Regions from separate parts of the Endozoicomonas sp. PH6C genome, predicted to be linked through region 3. Evidence: predicted binding sites of a transcription regulator. Region 3 holds the regulator's gene; each other region holds the start of a gene.
The links. The regulator PhoB, encoded in region 3, activates phosphate uptake and scavenging genes when phosphate is short. The targets are predictions, from matches to a motif close to TGTCATANNNNTGTCANA.
Positions count from the first base shown of each region.

Region 1: a site for PhoB is predicted at 2,988-3,005, ahead of ACOMG9_RS23470 (ABC transporter permease subunit). Genes of this name have one in related genera too.
Region 2: a site for PhoB is predicted at 4,379-4,396, ahead of phnW (2-aminoethylphosphonate--pyruvate transaminase). Genes of this name have one in related genera too.

Region 1 is NZ_CP185342.1:6,619,034-6,624,804, reverse strand. It holds gene pstA (phosphate ABC transporter permease PstA) at 1-655, opposite strand, end outside; gene ACOMG9_RS23470 (ABC transporter permease subunit) at 671-2,944, opposite strand; gene ACOMG9_RS23465 (RING finger protein) at 3,398-5,443, shown strand; gene ACOMG9_RS23460 (hypothetical protein) at 5,634-5,771, opposite strand, start outside.
Region 2 is NZ_CP185342.1:585,320-591,090, reverse strand. It holds gene ACOMG9_RS02395 (DUF2541 family protein) at 51-452, shown strand; gene ACOMG9_RS02390 (RT0821/Lpp0805 family surface protein) at 600-1,259, shown strand; gene ACOMG9_RS02385 (YifB family Mg chelatase-like AAA ATPase) at 1,405-2,916, shown strand; gene phnW (2-aminoethylphosphonate--pyruvate transaminase) at 3,032-4,174, opposite strand; gene phnR (phosphonate utilization transcriptional regulator PhnR) at 4,458-5,183, shown strand; gene ACOMG9_RS02370 (phosphonatase-like hydrolase) at 5,283-5,771, shown strand, end outside.
Region 3 is NZ_CP185342.1:139,395-145,165, forward strand. It holds gene ACOMG9_RS00520 (TetR/AcrR family transcriptional regulator) at 1-593, opposite strand, end outside; gene ACOMG9_RS00525 (chorismate--pyruvate lyase family protein) at 1,269-1,919, shown strand; gene ubiA (4-hydroxybenzoate octaprenyltransferase) at 2,134-3,021, shown strand; gene phoB (phosphate regulon transcriptional regulator PhoB) at 3,351-4,040, shown strand; gene phoR (phosphate regulon sensor histidine kinase PhoR) at 4,085-5,404, shown strand.

The DNA of each region.
Region 1 (5,771 bases), 690 kb from region 3:
GTGCTTCGATATCGGCGAGGGCCTGAGGGGTATCTGTACCATTAAGTTCGAGGGCTCGCTGTTCCAAACGGAGACGCTCCAGCTTGCTGTTGACTGAACCTATTTCGTGCTTTTCGATGGCGTAGATTTCGTCGTAGATAGACAGGGCTCTGTTCAGTCTCTTCTGGAACTCTGGCCAGGCTGCTTCACCTTCTACAACAACTTTGCCATCCTGTTTGATGTTGTTCAGATAACCGTAGAAGTTACCCCACTCCCTGCGTTCCAGAGCAATGATATTTTCAGGGTAACGGCGATTCTCAAGCCAAAGATCAATGACCCAGGCAAAGTCTGAGCCTGAAACATCTCTGTTACCGACTTTCAGCAGATCACGGGTCAGTGTTTCCATTCCCTTTGGTACCGGCAGACCTGCCGCCTCAAGGCGGGTTGCAGAAACAGTTTCAGTGTCTGCTATTTCTCCAGCAATCAAGCGGGCTTCCTGGCCGGGAGGGGCATAGTCTGCCACCAGAATTTGTGCTGGCCAGAAGTGACCCAGACCCCGGATCGCTATCAAACCCAGAAGGCCGACAACAAGAATCACACTGATGGCCACCGCTCCGGCATTAAGCCAAACCCAGGGGGAGCCAGTCTGGTACCACTTGGTTATTTTATTACTCATGTTCCGGCTCCTTCCTTAAAGCGAACTGTACTTCTTGCGCAGTCGATGACGAACCATCTCGGCAGCGGTATTAACGACAAAGGTGAACAGGAAAAGCACCAGTGCAGCAAGGAATAGAATTCGATAGTGGCTGCTGCCGACTTCGGATTCAGGCATTTCAACAGCAATGTTGGCAGCCAGGGTTCTCATGCCTTCGAAGATATTGGCGTCCATGATGGGCGTGTTGCCGGTAGCCATCAGTACGATCATCGTTTCACCCACGGCGCGGCCCATACCAATCATCACGGCAGAGAATATGCCCGGGCTGGCGGTCAGCAATACCACCCGCATCAAGGTCTGCCAAGGCGTCGCACCCAGTGCCAGGGAGCCATAACTCAGATGTTTGGGAACACTGAAAATGGCATCCTCTGCGATAGAAAAAATGGTGGGGATCACTGCAAAGCCCATTGCCAGTCCCACTACCAGAGCATTGCGCTGATCGTAAGGAATGCCCAGATCAGAGGTCAGCCAGGTTCTCAGGTCACCATCAAAGAAGGTTGCTTCAATGGTACCGTTCAGGTTCATGGCAATAGCACCACTGATCAGTACCACAGGGATGAGCAGGGCTGCTTGCCAACCGTCCGGGATGGCGTGGCGGATTTTACCGGGCATGGAGTCCCAGGCAAAAGCAAAGAGCAATATGCCGATTGGAACAATCAACAAGAGTGCAAATATTCCTGCCAGACTGTTTTCGATCAGGGGGGCCAGCCAGAGACCGGCCAGAAAACCCAGAATGACCGTAGGCAGTGCTTCCATCAACTCAATGACAGGCTTTACTTTACGACGCATGGCTGGCGCCATGAAGTAAGCCGTATAGATGGCTCCGGCTATTGCCAGAGGTGTAGCCAGTAACATGGCGTAAAAGGCGGCCTTGAGAGTGCCGAAGGCCAGAGGGGTCAGGCTCAGCTTTGGCTCAAAGTCATTATTCGATGCAGACGACTGCCAGATATATTCAGGTTTCTCATAACCCTCATACCAGACTCTACCCCAGAGAGCCGACAAGGATACTTCCGGATGTTCATTTTCAACACGCCAGAATTCGGTAGAGCCATTGCTACTCACCAGCATATAGTTGCTACGGGGGGCAATAACCAGTTGCTCAACAGGACCGTCGGTCAGCTTCTCAGTCAGCAGGGTTCTGTTGGCTGTGGTGTAGAAGATGCCAACATTACCCTTGTCATCGGCTGCCAGAAAGCCCTTGCGGCGATGCTCAGGCACTATCTGCATAATAGGTTCACCGGCCAGCTCGAACTCGCGAATTCTTTGCAGGTGCCACTGGTTTTGTTCATCTCTGACCATGAACCACTGGCTGACCATGCCGGTGTCATCGCCTATCAGCAGAGAAACTCCACCCAACAGGAATGTCATGGTTGTTACTCTGGCCGAGTCGTTAGTCAGGTCAGTCTCTGACACGACGTGAGGCTGATTGATGTTGCTGATATCGATCAGTGTCAGGCCATCAGCACCGGATTGAACAAAAAGCCAGTGCTGATCCGGAGCAATCAGTACATCGTGAACAGGTCCATCCACTTCGGGCAGAGTGACACTCATTTCTTCAAGCGTGACTTCTTCCGTCAGGAAGTTTTCTTCCTTGCTAAAAGCGGTCATATAGAGGCGCTTGTCACCATAACCGGTGAGTAGCAGCTGATCTTCACTATCACTGATACTCAGGTGTGAAACAGCCTCATTATCCGTTATCAGATCAATCGCTTCCTCACCATATGGGTAGGTGACCCTTGGCGTGATCAGCCTCTTGTCATCAGGCCAGGTAATTTGATAGCCGTGCTTGAAAATGATGACCTGACCATTACTCAGACCCGCAGCCAGGAGGTTGCTATCGGATGGATCATTGTTAATTGTGGTGACTGAGGTCCCGGCAGGAAGGGGCAGGGAATAGCGATATTTCTGCCCTCCGGTTCGGGTGGATGAAAAAGTCAGGGCACCGTCGGCAGTGATGGAAAAAGCCAGTTCAGCCTGTTCTTCCATACTCTGATAGAGAGGGCGCTGCTCCCCTGTGATCGTCTGTGTCCAGGTACTGCTTTGTTCAATTTCTGCACTTTTGAATAAAGGCCCAACTTCGTACAGAAGATAGATGAAGATCAGCAGAATGGCGGCAATAACACCGAGGCCACCGACGGCTACACCCCACCGGGTCAGGTGATCTTTGAGAAAGCGAAGTGACTGATGACGTTTATGAGCCGGGGTGTTGTAATCGACACCAGGGCTGTCTTCTATTATTGGTTGGTACATGGCACTGGTCGCAGAGATTATTGAGCGTACCTTAAAAGGTCTGTGTTACAGAAATATGACAGAATTGAAAAAAATGGGAGTTGAGTACTCAAGCCGCCACTCTGAGTATCTTGGAACAGTATACCTGGTATTGAGCGATAGATAGCCGTGACCGGACACGCTGTCTGAAAAATACCGCAGCCAAACCGCACTCTATTCAGTATCAGCTACACTGAGGCTCCAGCTGAAGAAAAGCGAAAATTTGTGTGCAACTTAAAACCGTTTTCTTTCATATTTACATTCTTGATCTCTCTGGCAGCCAGTGGATTTGCTGCTGACAACTCTCAAGGACTTCTTATTGGTATTCCCGCAACGCAAGAAGGAAAGGCAAAGCAATGGTTTGATGCGCCCTCACAAGCAAGGTCAACTGATGACGTTAAAGTTTCCCTCCTGTCATCTCTGTGGCAGTGGCTAATGTCTTCGGAGAATGTTAGTGAGAAAAGAGAGAAAAATAGCACAGGTTTTACACTGCCGGAATGGCCCACATCAACACCTGAATCCGCCTTGCGATTATCAGGAGGCAGATTTCCACCCGACCCACCACCTCCACCATTTATGCCGGGTATTCCTGGCAAGGGATTGTTTAATAGGCCTGACTGGCAGTTTGACTACCTGTCAGCTCTGTTCAAGATCGGGCAGTGGTTGAAACAATGGTTTTATGATGGATATCGCAGCACTCCCGGTCAATCCGGACAATTCGTCAGTGACAAAGATTTATCTGCGGCTTTGGCAGGGATTACACAGAAGAGGGCGTTCAACAGGTCGTTATTCAGTCAGGTGCCGTTAGATATCTCGGAACTGCTTGCTCAACTATCGGGGAAAGGTTTGTCTGGTCACAGGCAGATGCACCAGCCAGAAACAGTTATGTTATATCCCGTATTTATGCTGCCTCAATCTGATTTGGATGACTTTGAAGAAGCGCAGGGGGTTGAATATGTTGGAGAAACTTGCAAAGTATGCCGGAATAACTTTGAAGAATCTGACGACCTGGTGAAAACGTCGTGTTTGCATTTGTTCCATATGGACTGCCTGAAACGGTGGCTAGCAAAAGAAATTAACCTGAAAGGCAACCATTTATGTCCATATTGTCGGCAGGATCAGAGTGCTCTGGGTGACTTTCTGATCCAGAAAGAAATGCAAGAGGTGGCTCATATTGTGACGGAAATGCTTTTAGAAAGAGGGACCTGGCCTGAAAATGACAGGTATATCTATGAAAGGCTGATCCGTGCGGGAGCCAGCAATGATCCGGCCATCGCTGAGCAGATACAGGCACTTTGGCCATTAGTTAATTTTTACTCAGTGCAACATATGGTGTCCCAAATGCAGTCAGGGAGTGCGACCTGGCCTGACAATGATGGGCATATCTTTTTAGAGTTGAGAATGGCAAAGAGTATCGATGATCCGGAAATTGCTGAGCAGGTGCGGTCACTTTGGCCTTCAGTTTGTTTGTACTCCCTGCAAAATCTGATCTCACAAATAGAAGCAGGGAGAAGGACCTGGCCTGACGATGAGCGTGATATCGCTCTGAGGTTGAAGATGGCACAAGATAGCAAAGATCCGGCCATTGTTGAGCAGGCACGGGCACTTAAGCCGGCAGCTTATTTGTACTCCGTGCAGCATCTGGTGTCACAGGTGCAGGCAGGGACAAGAACCTGGCCAGACGATGACGGTGGTATCTTCAGAATCCTGCATGTGGCGTTATTTGGTACTGATGCAACCAGTATTGAGGCATGGAGGGTATTAAATCCCGATAGTATACCCACTGCCGCGCCAGCAAAGGCACTTTATCCATTTGTGAATTTTTACTCTGCACAGCGTCTGTTGTCACAAGTACAGGCAGGGAGAAGGAGCTGGACTAAAGAAGATTACATCCATGCGGGGGCGTTGAAAAGACTGATAGAAGATAGCCCTGATCCAGCCATTGCTGAGCAGGCACGGGCCTTGTATCCATTAGCCAATTTGTACGCTCTACGGTATCAGGTGTCAGAAATGCAGGCAGGGAGAGATACCTGGCCTGTTTATGACAGGTATTTCCATACCATGTTAAGTATTGCAAGAGATAGCAATGATCCGGCCATTGCTGAGCAGGCACGGGCACTTGAGCCAGCCGTTAATTTTTACTCCGTGCAGAACCTGGTGTCACAAGTGCAGGTGGGGCGAGAGATCTGGCCACTTGAGGACAGTTATATCTATACAAGGTTGAGAAGTGCACAAGGAAGCGATGATCCGGCCATTGCTGAGCAGGCGCGGGCACTTGAGCCTGCCGTTAATTTTTGCTCCGTGCAGGACCTGGTGTCACTAATGCAGAAAGGATTAAGGACCAGCTGGCCTGAAGATGATAATGATGTCTATTTAAGGCTGAGTAGTGCAGGAAAATGCACTGATCCGGCCATTGCTCAGCAAGCGCGGGCACTTAAACCATTAGTTGATCATTATAAGAGTAAGTCGTCAGGGAATTGATTCCAGGCTGCTTTTTCAGCGAGACCTCTCTGCTTCAATCTGGTTATCAGTGGGTAACGATTCTCTACGAGTGTACACAGATTGTACCCATGAGGAAAAGTCGTTGTAACCGAAAGCTTTGAACCTCAGCCTTCTGGCAAGTTCAGTCTGTCTGCTCAGGTCTTAGAGTTTTGTGACGACCAATGTCGTACTACTCTTCATAGGGATCGACATCCATATCGGAATCAACATCCCACCCTGCTCCATAGGTGTCGCTGGAACATTCCAGGGTGCCCGCAGGCTCCGTTGAATGATTATTTATTGGCGAAGATTGCGAAATTGGGAATAA
Region 2 (5,771 bases), 450 kb from region 3:
ACAGGATGGCCTCAAGGACAAATAGTGAAAATTTCAGGAGAACAATCACTATGAAACGCGCACTTTCAATGTTTACTCTGCTGATGACCATGGTGATGTCTGGCTTTGCACAGACTGCATCTGCGGCTGGCTGGGAGCTTCTGGGCGAAAAGAAAGTCAGTCGTCGTGCAGAAGTAGACACCATCCGTGTTGGTCTGAGAGACGGTGCTTTCAAGCGTCTGCAGTTCAAGGTCAAAGGTGCAGACGTGGATTTCGACAAAGTGATTGTTCACTACGAGAACGGTCAGAGCCGTGAAGTAGCCATCCGCAGCAAAGTCAGAAAAGGCGGTAGCTCCCGCGTCATTGACCTGCCCGGCAAAGCAAGGGCCATTGAAAAAGTAAGATTCTATTACGACACCGAAGGAACCGGACGCGTTCAGGCCAGTGTTCTGCTGATGGGTAAGTCTGCCTGATAACAGACAACCGAGAAGTGGCAGCTGAACGACTAAGCTTCCGGGTCTGGAGCCATTGAGCTTCAGACCTCTCTGGAGAGAACCCATATGATAAAACGACTGTTTACGTTTTTAGTTTTACTCACCACTTTTTCACCGGTCTCAACAATGGTCCATGCAAGCCCGGGCAATAATGATCGGGATGAAATCCGTGAAGAGCGCCGTGACGACCGTCAGGATAATCGTGAAGAGCGTCGAGACGACCGTCAGGACAATCGCGAAGAACGTCATGACGATCGTCAGGATAATCGTGAAGAGCGTCGAGACGACCGCCAGGATAACAGAGAAGACAGAAGAGATGATCGTCAAGACCACCGTCATAATGGCTGGGATGGCCCAAAGGTCATTAAGAACAACCTGGTCGTTGTAGCCCCTAGAAAAAGGGTGATCAGAAACAATATTGTCGTGGTAAGAAACTATGGTAACTCATACTACGGCTATGGCCATTACCACGATGACAACGATGCCTACAAATGGCTGGCGTTTACGGCCATCACGCTGAAAATTCTCGACAACATCAATGAAGCGGCGCAGCGTGCTCACGAAGAAGCACAGATCAAAGCCACTACAGCGCCTGTCGGTGAAAAAATCATCTGGGATGAAGGCGATGCCTCCGGCTATGTTGTTACTACCAAAGAAGGCAAAAGTGCCTCCAGCGGTCTGGTTTGCCGTGAATTTCAACAGTCCATTACAGTAGGTGGTCAAACTGAGGATGCCTGGGGTCAGGCTTGCCTGCAGGAAGACGGTTCCTGGAAAATCATTAACTGACCTCTGCACCGGCCAGCCTGCTGGCCGGGCAATTCTGCCAGCAAATCTCTGAATCACTGCTATTCTCAACCCTTCAGCTTTGCAAAGGCATTCCATTCCGGTGTGCCAAAACAACAAAAACAAGCACAAAAAGAAGGGAGTGTATATGTCGCGGCTAGCTGTTGTTCAAACCCGCGCCAAAACCGGGCTGGATGCGCCTGCGGTATCGGTTGAAGTCCATTTGTCGGCAGGTCTGCCAGCCCTGAATATGGTCGGTCTTCCGGAAGCTGCTGTTCGTGAAAGCAAAGACAGGGTAAGAAGTGCCATCCTCAACAGTGGCTTTGAGTTTCCGGTTTCCCGTATTACCGTTAATCTGGCACCCGCTGATCTTCCCAAAGAAGGCGGTCGCTTTGACCTGCCTATCGCTCTGGGTATTCTGGCGGCATCGGGCCAGCTCAAACCTGAGTCTCTGGCAGGTTACGAGTTTCTTGGTGAACTGGCCCTGTCAGGCGCGCTGAGACCGATCACCGGCTCACTGCCAGCATCCATAGCCTGCAGCCAATCGGCTCACACACTGCTGCTTCCCCAAATGAATGCACAGGCGGCAGCCCTTTGCCCTGATGCCAGAGTGTTGGGAGCAGAAAACCTGCTGGGAGTCTGCGCTCATCTCACCGGTAATCAACATCTTACAGAAGCCACCTGTAACAGGAATGAATCCCCTGTCGATTATCCCGACCTGCTGGATGTCAAGGGGCAACAACAGGCTAAACGAGGCCTGATGACGGCAGCCGCTGGTGCTCACCATCTGATTTTCTACGGTCCCCCGGGAACCGGCAAAACCATGCTGGCCAGTCGCCTGCCCGGAATTCTTCCCGAGATGAATGACCATGAAGCTCTGGAAGTGGCCGCCATACATACTTTGTCTTCCTACAGCCAGCCCCCTTCATGGAAACAGCGACCCTTTCGCAACCCCCATCATACCGCTTCAGCCGTCGCCCTGGTGGGTGGAGGCAGCCAGCCCCGACCAGGAGAGATTTCCTTTGCGCATAATGGTGTCCTGTTCCTGGATGAACTGCCGGAGTTTCAAAAGGTAGCCCTGGAGGTACTGAGAGAGCCCCTGGAAACCCGGGAAGTGGTTATTTCCCGAGCCAAAGGTCAGGCCAGCTTCCCTGCCGGCTTTCAGTTGATTGCCGCCATGAACCCCTGCCCCTGCGGATATCTTGGAGACCCACAGAAAGCCTGCCAGTGTTCTGCCGAGCAGGTCAGACGTTATAAACGAAAACTGTCAGGTCCTTTACTGGATCGCATTGATTTACAGATAGAGGTTTCCAGTCAGAAAACGGAGCGACTTTTTGAAAACCCGCCCGAAGATGAAAACCTGTCAACTGAAAAAATACGTCAACAGGTGATTCAGGCAAGGTCTATCCAGCAGCACAGGCAGGGGAAACCCAACGCCCGATTGTCTGCCAGCGAGATGGATGAATACTGTTCACTGAATAAGCAAGAACAGGATTTTATGACCCGGCTGTGTGACAAACTGGGTTACTCAGCCAGAGCCGTACACCGAATACTGAGAGTGGCCCGAACTCTGGCGGATATTGATGAGGACAAAGACATTCAACAGAAGCATCTTGCTGAAGCGGTGCATTACAGAAAGCTGGATCGTGAACCAGGTTAACCGATAACCTCTCTTTGTTATGAAGCTGTTTTTTCAATCTCTGGCTATCAGCTCAGCGGCTCAGGCAGATCATCTATCAGTCAGCGCTTACTTTCAGGTTCACACCCTGACAGTATTACTGTTCCTGCCAGTACATGCTTTCGGAAACGGCTTTAATCAATCGGCTGATGTCTTCCGGATACACTTCCCCGATATTGCCAATTCTGAAACAGTCAGCATCAGAGACTTTACCGGGATAAATGACGAAACCTTTCACTTTCAGCTGCTCATAAAAGCGGAGGAATTCATAATCGGGGTGCTCGGGGGAGTAAAATGAAGTTATAAACGGAGAGTGCAGTTCAGTGTCTAACAGGCACCGGAAGCCCAGCTCAGTCATACCCTGGACGAGCAAACGCTGATTGCTGGCGTAGCGCTTGTGACGGGCAGCAATGCCCCCCTCTTCAATCAACTCTGCCAGGGCTTGATGGAAAGCCCTTACGGTGTGGGTGGGGGAAGTAAAACGCCACTTACCGTGATTCTTTTCCATGCATTGCCACTGATCATAGAGGTCCAGAGACAGAGAGCGGGCCAGGCCTTTGCATTGGGACAAAAGAGTACGACGAGCTATAACAAAGCCAAAACCGGGTACGCCCTGAATACACTTGTTGGCAGAGCTGATCAGAAAATCAATACCCAGCCCGGCAAGGTCAATCGGCACACCGCCGAAGCTGCTCATGGCATCAACAATCAGAATACAGTCGTGTTTCTTCACCACCTGTGCGACTGCTTCAACAGGGTTCAGCATGCCTGTTGTGGTTTCACAATGAACAATGGCGACATGAGTGATGGCTTTATCTTCAGAGAGTACCTGATCAATTTCCCCCGGCGTCGGCGGATTAATCTCACCACAATTCAGAACACTGTGGGGAATATTCAGATACTCGGCAATCTGGGCAATACGGGCACCGTAAGCCCCATTGTTAATGACCAGTAATTTCCCTTCATCAGAGATAACCGACCCGATGGTTGCTTCTACCGAAGCAGTACCACTACCCTGCATGAGAACGGCGGTGTAGTCATCAGTATCCGAGGCCAGTTTAATCAGCTGACTGCGGATCTCCTCAACCACGCCAAGGTTGTAATCATCGTCCCAGGTACACCAGTCACGCAGCATCGCTTCGCGGACACTGGCAGAGGTTGAGAGGGGTCCCGGAGTCAACAGAAGATAAGGATTTTCCAGGCTCTTTTCTTTCACAGTGGGCACTTCTTTTGTAGACATGACTTTAATGAGACACCTGTAGAAACAGAAATTTCAATCGTCTGGTATATACCAATTGGTACAAAATCATGATGGAGACACTTTTTTCTGTAAATACCCAGCGACCACTCTTCATAAAAATTTCACATTCATACCAGTCTGGAAACAACAGCTAAAAGAGCTCCCCCAACGTCAGTCAAGCAAATAGTTAATTGTCATAAAAGCGATCATTTAATTGTCATAAAAGCCGTTTAGTATGGTCTATACCAGTTGAAAATCCATTGACCCTTAGAGAATAGTATTTATGGGACAGGGAAAAAATCAGTATCAAATCATTCGCACGGCCCTGAACGAGCAGATAGAAAGCGGGGCATTAAAACCGGGAAGCAAGCTACCCTCGGAGCGATTGCTGAGTGAAAAATTCGGTACCACCCGCATTACTCTCAGAGAGTCATTGTCATCACTGGAAGCCGACGGACTGGTCTATCGCGAAGATCGCAGAGGCTGGTTTGTTTCTCCGCAAAGAGTGACCTATGACCCGACGGTGAATGCTAACTTTCATACCATCGTTACCCGCCAGGGCAGAGTACCCGGTACCCGAATGATCCATGCTGAACAGGTACCAGCACCGCCCGGGGTTCAAAAGCTACTTCAGATTCCAGCTCTGACCCCGGTGTATCGGCTGCAACGCCTTCGTTCAGTGGATGGGCGAAATGTCCTCTACGTTGAAAATTACATGAACCCTGCCTACTTCCCGGATCTGCTCAAGCATGATCTGTCTCGATCACTCTCCGATATCTATCAGGAGCATTATAACCGTCAGTATGCCCGGGTCAGTTTCAGGTTGTACCCGGTAGGCCTGAATGCCGAGGCTTCTTTACACCTCAAGGTCACCACGGGCAGTTCCGGTTTGCTGGTTGAGCGAACAAACTACGATCAATCGAATGTCTTGATTGACTGTGACTTTGAGTATTGGCGGCAGGATGCGGTGGTTATAGCCGCTGACACCACTGTGAGCCCCATGACTTGAGAGTCATTAATACCTGCCGGTGCCAATGGTATGAGCCATTTTCTTACTGAACGTCCAAACCCTTTAATTTCCGAATCTGAAAAATGAGAAGAGGTCACAATGAACAAAATTCAACTCGCGGTTTTTGATATGGCTGGTACTACGGTCAATGAAGACAACGTCGTTTACAAAACCGTTCAGAAGAGTCTTGTTGACGCAGGCTACGATTTCACTCTGGACGAAGTCCTTGAGCATGGCGCAGGCAAAGAGAAGCATCAGGCCATAAAAGATACCCTGTCGTCCAAAGGCTTTGACCACTCGGACTCGGAACAAATCTTCCAGTCCTTTAAAAAACAACTGACACAGGCCTATGAAGAGCTTGCAGTCACCTCTTTTGACGGCGTCCCCGAACTTTTGAAAGAGCTGCGGGCAAAAGGCATCAAAGTCGCACTCAACACCGGCTATAGCCACCAGGTAGCAACAGGCCTGTTGAAAAAGATGAACTGGCTGCCCGGGGTCGAATTCGACACCCTGATCACTGCGGATGATGTAATAAACGGCAGACCAGCACCGGACATGATTGAGCTGGCCATGGAGAAAACCGGCATT
Region 3 (5,771 bases):
TCAGCGGCTTGATCGTAGGTTGAGGCAGGCAGTTTCTTTTTGTTCATGATAAGGCAGATCTGTTTTTCATAATCAGCGTAATGCTGAGTCGATCCCCAGATCATAAAAATCAGGTGCATGGGCTCTACCCGGGCCATTTTACCCTCATCCATCCAGTGCTGAAAAATCTCTGTTTTGTTTTTAAACCACTGCTGGGTAGAGTCCTTCATGGACGGAGACAGCTGCTGGCAGCCATGAATGATTTCACTGGCAAAAATTCGGCTGGCTGTGGGGTATCTTCTGGAGACTTCTATTTTTGAGCGGATATACCGTTCAAGTGACTCTGCAGGGTCATCTTTCGGATGAAAGCTGTTCAGTTTGTCATTCCAGAGATACAAAATATTGTTAAGAACTTCGTCATAAATTTCCTGCTTGTTACTGAAGTAATACAAGACAGTCGGTTTTGGTAAATCGGCCAGGTCAGCTATACGCTGGATTGTGGCTCCCCCGAATCCATGCCGGGCAAACTCCTGTTCGGCAGCTTTCAAAATCAGCCGAACCCTCTCGGTTCTTATACGACCGGTCTTTTGGGGCGTACGTTTTACGACAGCCATGCGCGGATCCTGATTTATAGTTTTCGATCATCCCTTGGGGATGATTTATACCATTGGCAGGAAGCATAGAAAAGAATTCGGTCGTGTCCATTAAAGTCAGGCAGAAAGAAATTGAGGAAACCGTGACACTCCCCGCCTTGGAGGGTGTCGCAAAAACTCTGGTTGCCATGCTTTTAGGCCCTGTGGGTCCCAGCGTGGGAACGAGTTGTTGGAGTTTTGCGACACCCTCAATCGGGCGGAGGGAGATATAAGTCGGGAAGGTCGGGCCGCGTAGGTCGGGCCGCGCAGGTGAAGAGCCTTATGCTTGCGTGTTTGTGCATAGTTGGCTAAATTCACTGTCGGTCTGTCTCTATGCAGAAACTCACGATGATGAAAACCAAGCACTGTTAACAAAAAATTAAGGCAGAGCCAACTGCCCAACCGCCCTTGAAGAACCAGATGAACCCATACCTGAGTGACCCGTTAAGGCAGCGGCAAATCAAACAAAAGACCAATAAATAACCGAGGGGCACCCGGTTGCTGCTGATGGAGGCTTCTGCGTAAGTCCGGTCGTTATAGGCTGGCTGTAGCTTATGAAGTCAGAAGCCTCGCCTGACAAGGCGGGGAGTGTCAAGGTGAGCTGCCTTGTTTCCTCCCGGGGCAGTTCTGGAAAATTGGATTTGTGCAGCAGGAGTGATGGTGCCTTTTATTGATTTTTCAGGCTTATCCTGGAAGCCGAGACATTATTTGAAACAGCAGATTCCAGAGCCCTGGAGAGACTGGCTGCTGGACAGAGGTTCCCTGACTCAGCGTTTGAAACATGAGTTTGACGGCGACTTCAGGGTTCAGGTTATTCGTCACGGGACCTTTATGCCGACCTGTTCGGAGCTAAAGTTTCTCAATAACTATGAACAGTCAAAGGCTACGTCCACGTCTGGTGAGTTGGCAGGATCATTCGAAAACAGACATTGCAGCAAAATGGCTTCTATCAGGGAGGTTCTGCTGATCTGTGGTGGCCGACCCAGAGTGTTTGCACGAAGTGTATTGCCTCACAGCAGTCTTATTGGCACGAACAGAGAGCTGCTGCAACTGGGCACTAAGCCCCTGGGGGAGTTTTTATTTAATCATCCCGGTATGCGTCGGGGACCATTTGAGGTAGCGGAACTGCCGGCTCGTCAGTTTAATCCTCATCTGGTTGAAAAATACTCTGATGAAACAGCCTGGGGAAGGCGGTCGTTATTTTATTTGCACGAAAAGTCTATATCTGTTTGTGAAATCTTTTTGCCGGACCTGTCTGAACAGACAGAGAAGCACTCCAGAGTCATGTCGAAGCATCCTGAACCCTGAAGCTCTACAAGAATGATTGTTTGTCGAAGCACTTACCTCGTGAAATATAGAGATTTCCGCAGTCGGTCTGGTCATGGCCTGATTGAGAACCTGGCCTGACCTGATAAACTGGCGATGCGGGTCATGATTCAGGGCGATGAGCAATAAGAATCTCAGCGATGATAATAAAGATGCAGATAAGCAGCTAAATATTATGATGCAATTCAGAAAACCAATGGCGGTATTGGCAGGCACTGAAGTAGTTCTGCAACGATTTCCCCGTTTAAAAGATTTCTTACGGCTGGCCCGGCTGGACCGGCCTATTGGTATTTATCTGTTGTTCTGGCCTACTATGTGGGCACTCTGGGTGGCGGCAGAAGGTGTACCGAGTCTGAAGAATCTGGTGATTTTTTCGGTCGGCGTGGTTTTGATGCGCAGTGCAGGCTGCGTTATTAATGACTTTGCTGACAGGAAAGTGGACGGCCATGTTAGGAGAACACAGCATCGACCGCTGGTAACGGGTAAAATTCAGGAAAAAGAAGCGCTGATCTATTTCTCCGGTATGGTGCTTTTGTCTTTCATTCTTGTACTCTTTACCAATACTCTTACCGTCCAGCTCTCTTTTGCCGGATTATTGCTGGCCTCGGCTTACCCTTTTGCCAAAAGACACACTCATCTGCCTCAGGTGGTTTTGGGGGCTGCTTTTGGCTGGTCGATACCCATGGCTTTTGCGGCTCAGAGTGGCTCGTTGGGAAACATCGTCTGGCTGATGTTTCTGGCCAATCTCTTCTGGACAGTAGCTTACGATACTCAATACGCCATGGTGGATCGTGACGATGATCTGAAAGTAGGTATCAAGTCCACAGCCATTCTATTTGGCGAGATGGATAACCTGATTGTTGGTTGCCTGCAGGTACTTACCCTGATGACACTGGCCATGGCAGGCCATCAACTGGAGTTAGGTGCTCTCTATTATCTCTCATTGTTGGCTGTCGCAGCCCTTTTCGTTTACCAGCAATGGTTAACCCGTCGTCGTGAGCGTGAAGCCTGCTTCAAGGCGTTTCTCAGTAACCACTGGGCCGGAGCCATTGTATTTGCAGGTTTCGTGTTGAGTTATCTTTGATCTTCAATCCGGCTTAGAGCCTGGTAAGTATTGCTACTTATGGTGGCTGTAGGGATAAATGGCGAAAAGCCTTACCCTGTAAACCCTGAGGGATCTTTTTATTTTTAAGCTGCAATATCAGCCTTTAGTGTGTCATCTGCCTGTAACATTTCAAAGGTGTAATGTCCGGTGTATAGTGCGGTTGATCAAAGTAGTGAGAAACAGCCTGAGCGATAGGAAAGGTGCTGTCCTGAGACACTACCATCCTGGTATAGCCCCAATGAGCTTCAGCTGATAGATGCCAGAACGTCACCGCCGAAATCGAATCGACAGATAACAGGTAGAGATTAATGCCAGGAAAGACCATTCTGATCGTAGATGACGAAGCACCGATTCGCGAAATGGTGACCGTTGCTCTGGAAATGGCAGGGTATGACTGTCTTGAGGCAGCAGATGCCAGAGAAGCGCACTCTCTGATTGTGGATAACAAACCCGATCTGATCTTGTTGGACTGGATGTTACCAGATGTCTCTGGAATTGAACTGGCCCGTCGTCTGAAGCGCAATGAGCTGACCTCTGAAATACCCATTGTTATGTTGACGGCCAAAGGTGAAGAAGACCACAAAATCCAGGGACTTGAAACCGGTGCCGATGACTACATCACCAAGCCTTTTTCTCCCCGCGAGCTGGCTGCTCGTTTAAAAGCGGTTCTCCGTCGTACAGGCGGATTTGATAACCAGTCTCCCATTGTCATCAAGGGATTGGAGCTGGACCCTGTCAGCCACAGAGTCTCTATTGATGGCTCACCTGCTGAAATAGGACCTACCGAGTACCGTTTGCTGCAGTTTTTCCTGACGCACCAGGAGCGTGCCTATACCCGTGGGCAGTTACTGGATCAGGTCTGGGGTGGCAACGTTTATGTGGAAGAGCGAACCGTTGATGTACACATTCGACGCTTGCGTAAGGCCTTAGGTGATAACTACGAAGCCTTTGTGCAAACGGTTCGTGGTACTGGATATCGTTTCTCAACGAGGGTGTAAACCTTTTATGCTCAGTGCTCAGCAGTTATCTGGCCGGGAGTAATATGACAACAATTTCAAAAACCCATTTGCTGAGCCGCATGATCGCCTACGTGATTGTCGGGTTTTCCCTGGGCTGGTTGTTTGGAGAGCCTTTTTTAGGACTCTGTGTGGTCATGGGAGGTTATTTTGTCTGGAGCTTCCGTCAGCTTTTCAAGCTGCTGGACTGGCTGAATGACCCCAAGGCCAGGAGCAAAGAGCCTCCTGAGAGTAAAGGGTTCTGGGGGCAAATTTTTGATGGTATCTATCGATTGCAAAAACAGCACAGTCGTTCCCGGCAAAAGCTGGCCGGAGTGATTGAACGTGTTCAGGAATCAACTGCTGCGCTGAACGACGGTGTTGTAATGATAGATAATCAGGGCAACCTGGAATGGTGGAATCCCGCCGCTGGAACTTTGATAGGGCTTAAGACGCCTGACGATCAGGGGCAGTTGATTACCAATCTGCTACGTGATCCAAGGTTTGCCGACTACTTTGAGCAGGGTGGTTATCAAAAAGCTCTTGAGATCCCCTCGCCAATCAACCCGGATCATCAACTGCAATTTAATATAACGGTTTATGGCAAAGGCAATCGTCTCATGACCGTTAGAGATGTCACGCGCTTGAATCAGCTGGAAGTCATGAGAAAAGACTTTGTTGCCAATGTCTCCCATGAACTGAGAACACCACTGACGGTTGTGTCTGGATACATCGAAACCATGCTGGACAGTCTGGGCCCGGATTCAGGTCTGCCCCCTGTTTGGGAAAAAGCACTGAACAGGATGCAGGAGCAGTCGCTGAGAATGCAGAATCTGGTGGCAGACCTGCTGTTGCTGTCCAAACTGGAGTCGGCTGAAGCTCAGGCAGACGAGAATGGGGTTCATGTTAAAACCCTGCTCAGCAGTATCGTTGAAGACGGATGTGCACTCAGTGGTGAAAGCCAGCATCAGATTTCTCTGGATTGTCCTGAAGATGTCTTTTTGGCAGGCAGCAGTAATGAGTTGCGCAGTGCCTTCTCGAATCTGGTCTTTAATGCCGTGCGCTATACACCCCAGGGTGGGAAAATACTTGTGCGCTGGTGGCAGGACGGGGAAGGCGGACATATGATGGTAGAAGACAATGGTGTCGGTATTGATCCAATGCATATTCCGAGGTTGACTGAGCGCTTTTACCGGATTGATAAAAGTCGTAGCCAGAATACCGGGGGAACGGGGCTTGGCCTGGCTATCGTCAAGCACGTCATGCTGAGACACGGAGGCAAACTCACGATCAGCAGTCACCCTGGAAAAGGCAGCCGCTTTATTTGCTACTTTCCGGAAAAATGCCTTGAGTTGGAACACTCATGAAAGCAGAAAAGGGCCGGTGGCACCTTTTCTGCTTTTAGGACTACCATCAAAAAATGAATAATCTTTTCATGGTTTCATCATTCGCGAACAGTCTGTTGTACAGACTGATCCTGACTATCTTTACTCTGAAACGCTAATCCCCGGGAGCTGGCAGGGTGGTGGATTTTAACCATCCTGCAAAGACCGGGCTTGCGTATTTGTATTTTCTTTACTAGTTTGTAACTGTCTCTTGAACACCTGCTGTGGGGTGCACTGCGGGCTGTTGGTCAGAGTGTTGATGAGAGTGGTCCCACCTGAGCACTCTGTAATGGGATCCCCAACTGATTACTTCGAGTCAGAGGGGGAGGTTTTTCAAAGAATGATACTT